One region of the Pseudodesulfovibrio sp. JC047 genome, then DNA from elsewhere that is predicted to be linked to it. Evidence: predicted binding sites of a transcription regulator. Region 1 holds the regulator's gene; the other holds the start of a gene.
What was found. The regulator sigma-54, encoded in region 1, starts transcription at its own class of promoters, with help from an activator protein. The targets are predictions, from matches to a motif close to CTGGCACGGNNNNTGCTT.
Positions count from the first base shown of each region.

Region 2: a site for sigma-54 is predicted at 2,786-2,803, ahead of flgB (flagellar basal body rod protein FlgB). Genes of this name have one in related genera too.

Region 1 is NZ_WUEH01000008.1:118,706-124,456, forward strand. Features, by position in the region: gene GO013_RS07165 (PTS sugar transporter subunit IIB) at 1-238, opposite strand, end outside; gene GO013_RS07170 (PTS sugar transporter subunit IIA) at 248-688, opposite strand; gene rapZ (RNase adapter RapZ) at 689-1,570, opposite strand; gene GO013_RS07180 (PTS sugar transporter subunit IIA) at 1,589-2,038, opposite strand; gene raiA (ribosome-associated translation inhibitor RaiA) at 2,042-2,584, opposite strand; gene rpoN (RNA polymerase factor sigma-54) at 2,620-4,029, opposite strand; gene lptB (LPS export ABC transporter ATP-binding protein) at 4,267-4,992, opposite strand; gene lptA (lipopolysaccharide transport periplasmic protein LptA) at 4,993-5,751, opposite strand, start outside.
Region 2 is NZ_WUEH01000011.1:58,049-63,799, forward strand. Features, by position in the region: gene fliF (flagellar basal-body MS-ring/collar protein FliF) at 1-1,454, opposite strand, end outside; gene fliE (flagellar hook-basal body complex protein FliE) at 1,507-1,836, opposite strand; gene flgC (flagellar basal body rod protein FlgC) at 1,857-2,297, opposite strand; gene flgB (flagellar basal body rod protein FlgB) at 2,299-2,709, opposite strand; gene GO013_RS09015 (tetratricopeptide repeat protein) at 3,142-3,699, shown strand; gene GO013_RS09020 (IMP cyclohydrolase) at 3,980-4,576, shown strand; gene hflX (GTPase HflX) at 5,141-5,751, shown strand, end outside.

The DNA of each region.
Region 1 (5,751 bases):
GAATAATGACCTGATCCCCGCCAGGCACAATTTTCGCTAAGGTTTCATGAAGGTCGTCAACATCGACAAAAACGCTGTCGACTGTTTGCGGGATGGCCAAAGACATGATTTCCTGTTGCAAAATGTCATGCGCCAATTCATCATTGGCCACAACAACATGTTTAGCTCCAGTATACGGAAGCCAAGTCTCAATAATCTGGCCGTGAATCAGGCGGTTATCTATACGGGCAAGAATCACGGCAACACCCTATTTTTTCGTTTTTTTTCGCAGCATCGCGCCCGCGACCTTAATTCCCTGGCGGCCAGCATTCTTGACCGCTTCAGCCAAGGCATCCAAATTCATTTTGCGTGACTGTATGGTCGCGACCAGCATCGGCAAATTGACACCGGTGATAACTTCAAGATTTTCTGACTTCATCAGGGAAAGGCTCATGGTGGTTGGAGACCCTCCAAACAAATCCGTCAAGGCGACGACCCCCTTGCCAGTTTCCACTGTCTGAATGGCTTTCCTGACAGCTTCCATGGTCTCATCCACGCTCTTTTCGACATCAACACCCACAGCCAAACAGTTTTTCTGTTCGCCCATGACCATTGTTGCCGCATCCAGCAAGCTTGCTCCAAAAGTGGAGTGAGTCACCAAAACGATGCCGACCATTGCTTCTTTTTTATCAGACTTTACAGCCATCATTTACCCAAGTTCCATATGTCGATGTTCAATTGAAACAGTATACCCTTTTTTCTTCAGGGCCACCAGCACGGACTCTCCAACAGAAACAGACCGATGGCGTCCTCCGGTGCATCCGAGAGCGACAGTCATTCGATATCGTCCCTCATCCGCATAGAGTGGAAGCATATACGTCAGGAAATCCAGAAAACGTGTTTTGAATTCTCCCCCGACCTTGCTGTGAAGTACATAGTCGGCAATGGCCTTGTCTTGTCCGGAAAGCGACCGAAGATTCTCTTCAAAATAGGGATTTGGCAAAAATCGCAAATCAAAGACCAAATCAGCTTCGGACGGAACACCATATTTGAAACCAAAAGAAATAAGATGAACCCGCATTCCGCGCCCGACTTCTTCAATAGCCGACCATTTTGTCTGAACAACGCGCCGAAGGTCATGAATGGAATAATTGGTTGTATCAAGAACCAAAGCTGCACCGGCTCTCACTGGTTCGAGAAGTTCCTTTTCCTGCTCAAGAGCCTGTTCCAATCCAAGATTTCGATATTCCAAAGGATGCGGACGACGAGTCGTCGCATACCGGCGCACCAGTTCACTCATTCGAGCTTCAAGGAAGACAACCTGTGGAGTAATGCCAAGTTCCCTGAAATCATCCAAGACTTGGTCCCATCCATCGACGAATTCAAACTGCCGCAAATCCATGCCGAGAGCCAAGCCACGATATTGCGAATCGAATTTGAGAATAAGATCCGCAATCTTTGGCGAAATTTTCGAGGGCAAGCCATCAATACAGAAAAAGCCCAGATCCTCAAATACATTGAGGGCTGTGCTTTTCCCCGAACCGGAAAGCCCGGTCACAATGATAACGGGAAAAGGATTGGAAGGCGTCACGAAGAAGTCCTTTTTGGATTAAACACTTTTAAGCAGTCCCCACAACTCGTCACGTCCTTCGGCTTCTAAAAAAGAACGACGAAACGTCTCGTCTTTCAACAACCGAGAAATTTGCGCAAGAACTCGCAGGTGAATGCCCACGGCTTCTTCCGGGGCAAGAACAAGGAAAAAGATGGTACATGGCTTCTGGTCAAGGGCATCATATTCGACTCCCTTGAGACTTCGACCCACAATAACATGCATGGCATCGAGGCCATCCACTTTGCCATGAGGGATGGCAATGCCATCACCAATGCCGGTGGTCCCCAGCTTTTCACGTTCGAGAAGGACACGAACCGCGAGGTCCGTGTCCATCTCTGGATATTTTGCGCCCAAGGGGGCGATAAGTTCTTTCAAGGTATCCGATCGTGTTTCGGATACTATTTCGGGAAGGACACAGTCCTTCGCCAGGTAATCACCAAGTTTCATTTTCTAGTACCCAGGATCAATAAGACCATAATCGCCATTTTTTCGTTTATAGATGACATTAAGGCCTTCAGTTTCGGCATTACGGAACACCAGGAATTCATTTTCAAGCGCATCGAGTTGCATGGCGGCTTCATCAACAGACATCGGTTTCGGAACATATTCGTCAGTACCGACAATGGTGGGCGCAGAATCACTCGGCATATCCTCATAAGAAAGGACATTCATGTGGACCATCTTGTTTCCACGGCCCTTTTTCGAGCGACTTTTCATTTTTTCACGCATCTTCCGCAGCTGAGCTTCCAACTTGTCCAACACCATGTCAATGGTGGAATACATGTCTTCCGAAGCTTCATACGCGGAGATATGAATGCGATCCGAGTTCAAAATGACGTCCGCCTTGTGGCGAAATTTATCGACCAGCAGGTTGACCTGCAAATCGGCTTCCGAATCGGAAACGTATCGTGCTACCTTTTCAAACCGCTTCTTAGCGTATCCTTTGAGATGATCGGACGGCTCAAAGTTCTTGAAAGTGAAGCTGATGTTCATACGTTGCCTCCTTGTTTTGAGTGCGGCAAACAGGATTAGAAATACTGCTTGCGTTTTGAAGAAGACGGAATGCCCATGGCGGAACGGTATTTTGCAACAGTGCGTCGGGCGATATTAACCTCGAGTTCTTCCTTGAGAATATCACCAATCCGTTCATCGCTTAAAGGTTTTTTCGAGTCTTCATCTGCAATCATTTTCTTGATGAGCGCCTTGACGCTCTCTGAACCCACTTGTGACCCATCGTCCAAATCCAAGGCTGAGTTGAAAAAAAACTTCAGCTCATAAATGCCATGTGGAGTCGAAACATACTTACTCGTGGTAATCCGGCTCACGGTGGATTCATGCATCTCGATATCTTCGGCGACCTCCTTGAGGATCAATGGTTTGAGTTTTGTCACGCCTTCTTCAAAAAAATCTCGTTGAAAACCGACAATACTCTCAACCACTTTGTACAATGTTCTCTGACGCTGGTACAGACTTTTCATCAGCCATGCGGCAGACCGCATTTTTTCTTGAAAATATTCTTTTTCTTTGTGTGCGGCCCCTTTCATGGAATCCATATAAAAGGCGTTCATCTGTAATCGTGGCAATCCGTCTTCATTCAAAATGATGATGAAATCGTCACCATACTTGTACACGAAGACATCCGGGCTGACATAATGCGGCTCGGTGCTGGAAAAATTGGTCCCGGGCATAGGGTCAAGCGTTTGCATTAAATCCAGATAGGACTTGAGATCTTCCATGGAAATCTTGAATTTACGAGCCAAAGGCTTATACCGATTCTTTTCGAGATCTTCCAAATGGTCGGTGACAAGCGAAACAAGAACGGGATCGTCATATCCTAAGACATCCATCTGAACTAACAGACATTCCTGTGGCGTTCGTGAAGCGACCCCGACAGGATCAAGTCGTTGGATCCGAAGAATGGTTGATTCAATGTCTTCGCTGGACGCGTCAACCATGGATTGCAGATCCTCGGTGGAGGCCTGCAAATAACCATTTGAATCAAGATTACCGAGAATCATTTCACCGATCGCAATTTCCTGTTCGGTAAAATTGGAAAGCCGCATTTGCCAATTGATATGCCCCTCAAGAGAGGGCTTCGAAGCGAGACGAGCCTCGAAAGACATCCCTTCTTCGGGGATTTCGGCGTCGCGACCAGTGGCCTGTTTTGAAGTGCTGGAAAATTCTCCCAGGTAATTTTCCCAGTCGGCATTACGAACCAACTCTTCTTCAGCCTGGGATTCGGTCAACGTTTCCGACGCATCAGCAACATCAGCTTCCGTTTCCTTTTCATCAAGAAAAGGATTTTCCAGAAGTTCCTGCTGAACAGTTTCAAGCAACTCCAGACGAGAGAGTTGCAGCAATTTAATGGCCTGCTGCAACTGTGGTGTCATGACCAATTGCTGAGAAAGCTTGAGTTGTTGTCTAAGTTCCAATCCCATAATGTATTTCTCGAAAGGCTAATAGAGTCTTGTTTGATCCACCGGGTTCAAAGCAGGTTCCGGTTCTCCCTTTATGATTCTGATTTAAGTATGTCACACCTACGACAACGAAGCAAGGAGATTGTTATAACCTGCCGTTACTATTCATTATATAGTGGCATTGAAATAGCATGAAAAAGTGTACCAACGATTGGGTACACTGTAAATCGAGAAAGCGTAAAAGTTGAAACGCGGGAATTACAGGCTGAAGTCCTCGCCAAGATAAATCTGTCGTGCACGACTGTTTTGAACAATTTCTTCAGGCGATCCTTCAAGAATAACATTGCCTTCATACACAAGGTATGCCCTGTCACAAATGTTCAACGTCTCACGCACGTTATGATCGGAAATCAGAATACCGATTCCCATACTTTTCAAGACTGAAATAATTTCTTGAATATCAATGACCGCGATGGGGTCAATCCCTGCAAACGGTTCATCCAAAAGGATAAATTGTGGATCAAGAATCAAAGCCCGTGCAATCTCAAGCCGACGACGTTCTCCACCAGACAAAAACATGGCAGCCTGATCGGCCAATTTCGTGATGGTAAACATCTCCATCAATTCATTGGCCCGGGCCATTTGCTTTTTGGCAGACAATGAAGTCTGTTCAAGGATGATTTCCAAATTTTGTCGGACAGTTAGCTTTTTGAAAATGGAACTTTCCTGTGGAAGATAACTCACTCCCATTCGAGCCCGTTCATGAAGCGGTTTTTCCGTCAAATCTATGCCGCTCAAAGTCACATTGCCGGTATTTGGCTCGACAATGCCCACAAGCATATAGAATGTCGTTGTCTTTCCCGCGCCATTCGGACCGAGTAGCCCTACAACCTCTTGAGGATTCAGCTCCAGATTGATGCCGTGCACGACCTCTTTTTGGCCATACCGTTTGGAAAGATTTGTCGCCCGGAGTCCTTTTTCCATTTATTGCACCTTCATGTTGCCAGGTGTCATGAAAATAGCCTTGACCCGTTGCCCGGTTCCACCCACCACTTCAGATCGATTGTCTTTGATATCAAATTTGATAATTTCGCCGGTCAGACTATTAGGACCGTCCTGCAACAAAGGGTTCTGCTCCATTTGCAACATTTGTTCTGTGACAAAATACGTGAGTTTGCCACAGGTACCTTCCGATGTACCTTTCTTGGCTTTGACATTTCCCTCTGCAATGATGCGATCAACACTGTCCGCGGTCAATTTCTTGCCGGTTTTGGAAGAAAGATATGCAGACAAGGAATCGGCCCACAACGTAAGTTGTCCATGCTCGGCAACAACATTCCCCACAAACGAAACAACCTTTCCGGTCTCGTCATACGTCATCCGGTCAGAAGTAATTTTGACCGGCATTTTGCTTGGATCGATTCCAATTTTTGAGGCATCTTCCCGAGGTGCCGCGACAACGGGGGCCTTGACCTTACCCTCTCCTTTTTCCGTGGAAGAAACGGTTTGAGCCTGTTGTTGTTTTTCAACCTGAGACAGCACGGTCTCTTCAACTGGCTCCAAGAATTTGATATTGGAATATCCTATGGCTTTTTTCTTTTCCCGAACCGCTTCGGTGGGATTAAAAACTGCTGCCCATCCATTTTTGATAAAATCAACTTTGACCCGTTGTCCTTTGGTCAAAGTCAGCACATGCTCACTCGCTTTGTCAGGACGTTCCCGGACATTGAGATTAACAGTGGC
Region 2 (5,751 bases), on a different contig from region 1:
AGGGCCAACCGTTCGGCACCGGGGAGTCCGGCCATTTCCTCGATTTCCTGCTCAGCCACACGGGGTCGAATCAGGGCCATGACGACCGGGCGGACAACCAAAATGAGGAAGAGGAAGATCAACAATCCGTTGAGAAATGGTTTGCCCAGACGCTGGGCATATTCCAGCATGGTCCGCATGAGTGAGTCGCCATCATAGAGTTCTGGTTCGCCAAAGGAGATGTTACTCACTTCGATGGTGTCGCCGCGAGCACTGTCAAAACCGACGGCATTGGCGATCAGGGTTTGGATGCGGGCGAGTTCTTCAGCTGATCTGGGAGTATAGGTCGATTCGCCTGTTTCAGCATTGGTCACCCAAGTGCCGTCCACGATAACCGCGACAGTCAGGCGTTTCAACTGCCCGACAGGCGTGATGATATTTTCTTCCTGTTTGTTGATTTCAAAGTTGGTTGTTTTGGTCTCTCGGGTGGAGTCCTGGGTGGTGCGGGTGCCGGAAAAACCGTCGCCCCGGAAGTTCGCATCGGGTTCGCCTCCGGCCAGAGATGCGGCACCGGCAGTGGATTCCTCACTGGTTGTCTCGGAACGAACCACTGCGCCATCCGGATCATAGACTTCCTTATGGACAGTGCGTTGACTGAAATCGAGGTCCGCATTGACGCGGGCGATGACCTTGTCCGGTCCGACCGCCGGGCCGAGCAGTTCGATGATGCGGCGTTGCATCAGGGCTTCCACGTCGGCCTTATGCAGCATTTGCGCGCTGGACAGGGACAGGCCAGACGATTCGTCGCTCGGCGTGTACAGCGGACGGCCTTTCATGTCCGTAACCGTAATATATTTTGATTCCAAGCCTTCCACAGCCATGGAGACCAGATTGACAATCCCCTGGACTTCATCTGATTCGAGTTGCCCGCTGTCTTTCAACTGGAGCACGATGGATGCGGACGGTGCGGTCTGATCCTCAATGAACAGCGACTTCTGGGGAATGACCAGATGGACGCGGGCTTTGAGCACCATGGGAAATTCTGTGATGGTTCGGGCCAACTCCCCTTGCAGGGCACGCTGGTAATTGATGTGCTGGACAAAGTCGGTTTGTCCAATCTGGACTTCATCGAAAATTTCGAAACCAATACCTTGACCATGCAGGTTGCCTTCTCCGGCGACCTTGAGTCTGAGCTCGTAGACTCGATCAACGGGGACCTTGATGGTCTTGCCGTTGTTTTCAAGGACGTAGTCTTCTTTGGCAGCCTGCAACATGCCCACGACCCTGGATGCGTCCTCAGGGTAGAGATTGGTCATTAATATCCGGTAGTCAGGCTTGTTCATCCAGTAGATCATGAGCGCAAAGGCGATCACCACTGAAGCGGCCAGACCACTGATGAGGATACGTTGGGACATGGAACGGTCATTCCAGAACCCGGAGGCTTTTGACCAATATTCGGCAACAAACGGAGGCATTGTCTCTCTCCAATAGATTGAGCGTTTTCGTTATCTGACGAGTGATGTCCGCTTAGAAGGGCATCTGCATGATTTCTTTATAGGACTGCATGATCTTGTTTCGCACCGCGCCGGTCATCTGCATGGCCATGCTGGCTTTTTGCATGGAGATCATCAGCTCATGAACATTCTGGCTTTTGCCGGTTGCGAATTCTTCGATCATCACTTTTTTATCTGTCTGGAGGTCATTGACCGTATTCAGAGATTCCTTGAGTGTGTCATTGAATGCCTTGGCTGGTTCCTGTGGTTTTTTCAGACTGTTGGTGACAGTGTTGTTGACCGTCTTGAGACGGGAACCCATGGCATTTTGATAGGCGTTGATCGCGACACTTTTGACAACCATAATTCAATACTCCTTCAGGCTTAACCCAAGCCGATTTGCAGGGCTTTCTGGAACATGCGTTTCGCAGCCTGAATGGACTGCACATTGGCTTCGTAGCCGCGCATGGTCTGCATCATGTTGGTCATTTCTTCAACCACGTTGATATCTGGGTACGTCACATATCCCTGCTCATTCGCGTCAGGGTGATGCGGTTCGAAGACCTGCTTGAAAGGTCGTTGATCAGCAGTGACGCCAAGGACCTTGACGCCTTTCAGGTCACGATTGAGTTGATTGTGCATTTCCTGGGCAAATGGTGAGTAGACGGGAGAAGCCTCGAACGACACGGATTTGCGTTGGTAGGGACCACCGTCTTCGGTCTTGGTGGTTCGAATATTCGCCATGTTCATTGAGATGACATTCAGCTGGGCACGCTGGGCCTTGAGGCCGGATGCGCTGATGTCCATTGCTGTCATTAAATCCATATTACTTCGCTCCGTCCATTATGACTTTACCCATACCATTGAAATTCTTTTTGATGACCATGGCCAAGGCGTTGTACCGCATGGTGTTTTTGGCGTTGGTGGCCATTTCCTTGTCCAGATCGACTGAATCCTGCCCGTAAATTTCACGAGCCTTGAAATCCTTCAAACCGTCGCCGACGAATCCGTCCGGGTTGAATGTCGCGGGAAGGTGTGCCTCCGAGGTGCGGGTCATTTTGCCGAGAGCGTCCTGATTGAGGGCCTTTTGCAATTTGTCCTCGAATTCGATGGACCGGGCTTTGTACCCCGGGGTGTTGAGGTTGGCGATGTTGCCGGTGACGAGATTTTGACGTTGCAGTTGAAGGTCCATGACCTTCCCTGTCAATTGAATATGTCGTTCAAAAAGCTGTCTCATGCCTTGCTCCTCCTGCATTCCCTGTGATGTTCTATTTCCTGACAGGCATGTTTTTCCGTCAGGTTCGCAAAGAGATAAGCAACTCTCGTTCCAAACAAATAACATATTGAAATAAAAGAATATTTATTGTACACACACGTCGTAGAGGGTGGAGGGGGCCTTGTCGTTGGCTTGGGTGGTTCTTTTTTCGGTTGCTGTCGGGGCAGATTCTTCCGTCCGGGTGGGCGCGTCGAATGGGCGTTGAAAATGAAATAAGGGTGTTTAGTCTCTATAAAATCAGTATTTACAAAAGTTTATATTGTATTTATGTGATTTTGGAGCTTCTTGAAGACTGATTTTGGCACAAGCATTGCTAAATCAAATGCGGTCAGCTGTGACCGTGTATATTTTTTCACCCTGTTTGTCGGGTAAAGGAGAAATGGAGGGAACATTATGAGTGGCCATTTGGACTACGAAATAAATAAAGAGCTTGGTGAATGCTACCTATTCATGGGTGAGCTGGACAAAGCGGAAGAGTATTACAACAAAGCGGTGAGTTCCAATGGGGTGCATCCTGATCCCTATCTTGGGCTGGCGACCGTTGCCGTTCAACGCGGACAACTCGAAGACGCCATGACCATGTACGAGAAGGCGCATTCCATCGAGCCGTCCGACAAGAGTCTTTCCGGCATCGGGCTTATCCGGCTTGAGAAGGGTGAAACTGAGGAAGCGTATTCCCTGTTCACTGAGGCCATAACCCGGAATCCGGAAAATATGGTCGCCTTGTTTAGTCTTGTTCGGTTGGGACATGAATTGCAGCGTTTGGAAAAGATCGTGCCTTACCTGGAAGCGTATCTTGAAATCGATCCGGACAAATTTGAAGTGCGGTATTCTCTGGCGGGAAGCCTTGTGTGTCTCGATCGGAAAGATGCGGCCCGGGTTCAATTGGAGACGATCCTTGAAGCTGATCCGTCCCATGAGGCTGCCAAGGAAATGCTCGATCAGTTATAAGTCGAGTCGTGTTTTCCCTCCTTTTGGTTTTCCGTTCCGTCATGATTTGTGATTGGTGGAGCGGAGAACCGGCCTAGAAGGACGGGTTGGAAAGGAGAGGATTACTTAACCCGCTGTTTCGATATCAGTTTGCCGGTCGTGCTTTTGGGCCTGCCCTGTCTTTCGAATAGGCGTTTTTTGGCGTTCTGTAGCCATTTTGTTCGATTTTTCACGTGCGTGAAAGCTTGCGTTTGTGGCTTGAATCTGGCACAGCCTCTCAAAACAAGAAGAGAGGTTTATGATGAAAGTGTTACCTGTCAAACGAGCGATCTTATCTGTAACCGATAAGTCTGGACTCGCCGAATTCGGCCGATTTTTGACGGACAATGACTGTGAACTGGTGTCCACCGGAGGCACCAAGAAAATGTTGAAAGAAGCCGGGTTGCCGGTAACGTCCGTGTCAGACGTGACCGATTTTCCGGAAATTCTCGGTGGACGGGTGAAGACGCTGCATCCCCACATCCATGGTGGTATCCTGGCCGACAAGGACAACGAAGGACACATGGAAACATTGCGGGATTTCGGTATCGAACCGTTTGATCTCGTGTGCGTCAATCTCTATAATTTCGCTGATGCCGTGGCCAAAGGTCTGGATCTCAAAGCCGCTGTCGAGCAGATCGACATTGGCGGACCGACCATGTTGCGGGCCACTGCCAAGAATTTTCATTCCATCTGTGTGATTCCCGACCCCAAATATTACCCGGTAGTCCAAAAGGAAATCGAGGAAAACAACGGCATTTCGTTGGCGTTCCGTAAGGAAATGGCTGCATTGACCTTCAAGTTGGTCAGTGAGTACGATGCCATGATTACCAAGTACTTGAGCGAAAACGACGCGTAGAGTGTTTCGTGATGCGCCTTGCGAGAGCGGGCCATTTTCGTCATTGGACAGTCTGTGGCTGTCCGCCGATGAATCTGACCTTTTTCCCCAAACCTTACGGTTTTGAGGAAGAGAGAAAGTGAAAGGTTGCGGCCATTGTGGGAGACGGCCATGTCGTATTCCGCAGGTTTTCTTTCGATTTTGATCGGGTCAGAAAACGTGTCGAGTTTCGTTTGAAAATATTATAAACTTCGCCGAGCAGAAACATGAATCGGCCCAAGGTGCAGTGCTCATTGGGTCGATTCTCGGTTTTGCTCGGCGTTCGAAGTATTTAGGCAATGCCGAAAATCCTTTTTGGCGGGGCCATTGCGAAGAGATGCAAGGAGTATCACCATCGCTCAGAAACCAAAGGGCAACCTGCAAGGGTTGAAACCCAATCAGATAAAACGGCTTTCTCGACTCTATCAACGGCAATTTCCCACATCGTCCTGTTATACCAACGAGCAGGCCCGGGAATTGGCGGAAATCAGTGCGGAGACAGGACGCCAATTGGGCGTGCTTATCGATCGCCAGGGCAAGGTCGGCATGGTGCTGGTCGGTGACAATCGATCAATTTACATTCCCGAACTTCCACGCAAGCGATTGTCTTCAGGCCGGCTTCGTGGTTTGCGGTTGTTGCATACCCATCTTTCCGATGAATCCCTGTCTCAGGAAGACCTGATGGATATGGTTTTTCTGCGGCTTGATTCCGTGGCTGCCTTGACTGTGAAGGAAGGTTTTCCCGAAGCAGTGCAGGCCGCGCATTTGCTGCCACCCAACCCTGATGAAAAGAGTTACGAACTCTATGCCCCCGCGCAATGGGATCGATTTGATCTCGATTTGGGGAATATTGTCGAGGCGTTGGAAGACGAATTTAGTCGGCAGTTGGCAGGACAAGGCACGGAATCTGACGAAAATCGGGTGTTGTTGGTCAGTGTGGACAAGACCCCGCGTCCGGTGCAGGAACTCTCCTTGGAAGAGTTGGCCGAACTCGCGGACACAGCGGGATTGATCGCTGCCGGGACCATGATTCAGCGCGTGCGGAAGCAGAATCCCAAGTTCATCATGGGCAAGGGCAAGCTCGCCGAGTTGGAAGTTCACGCGCTTCAGGCCAATGCGTCGATCATTATTTTCGATCAGGAATTGTCACCCACGCA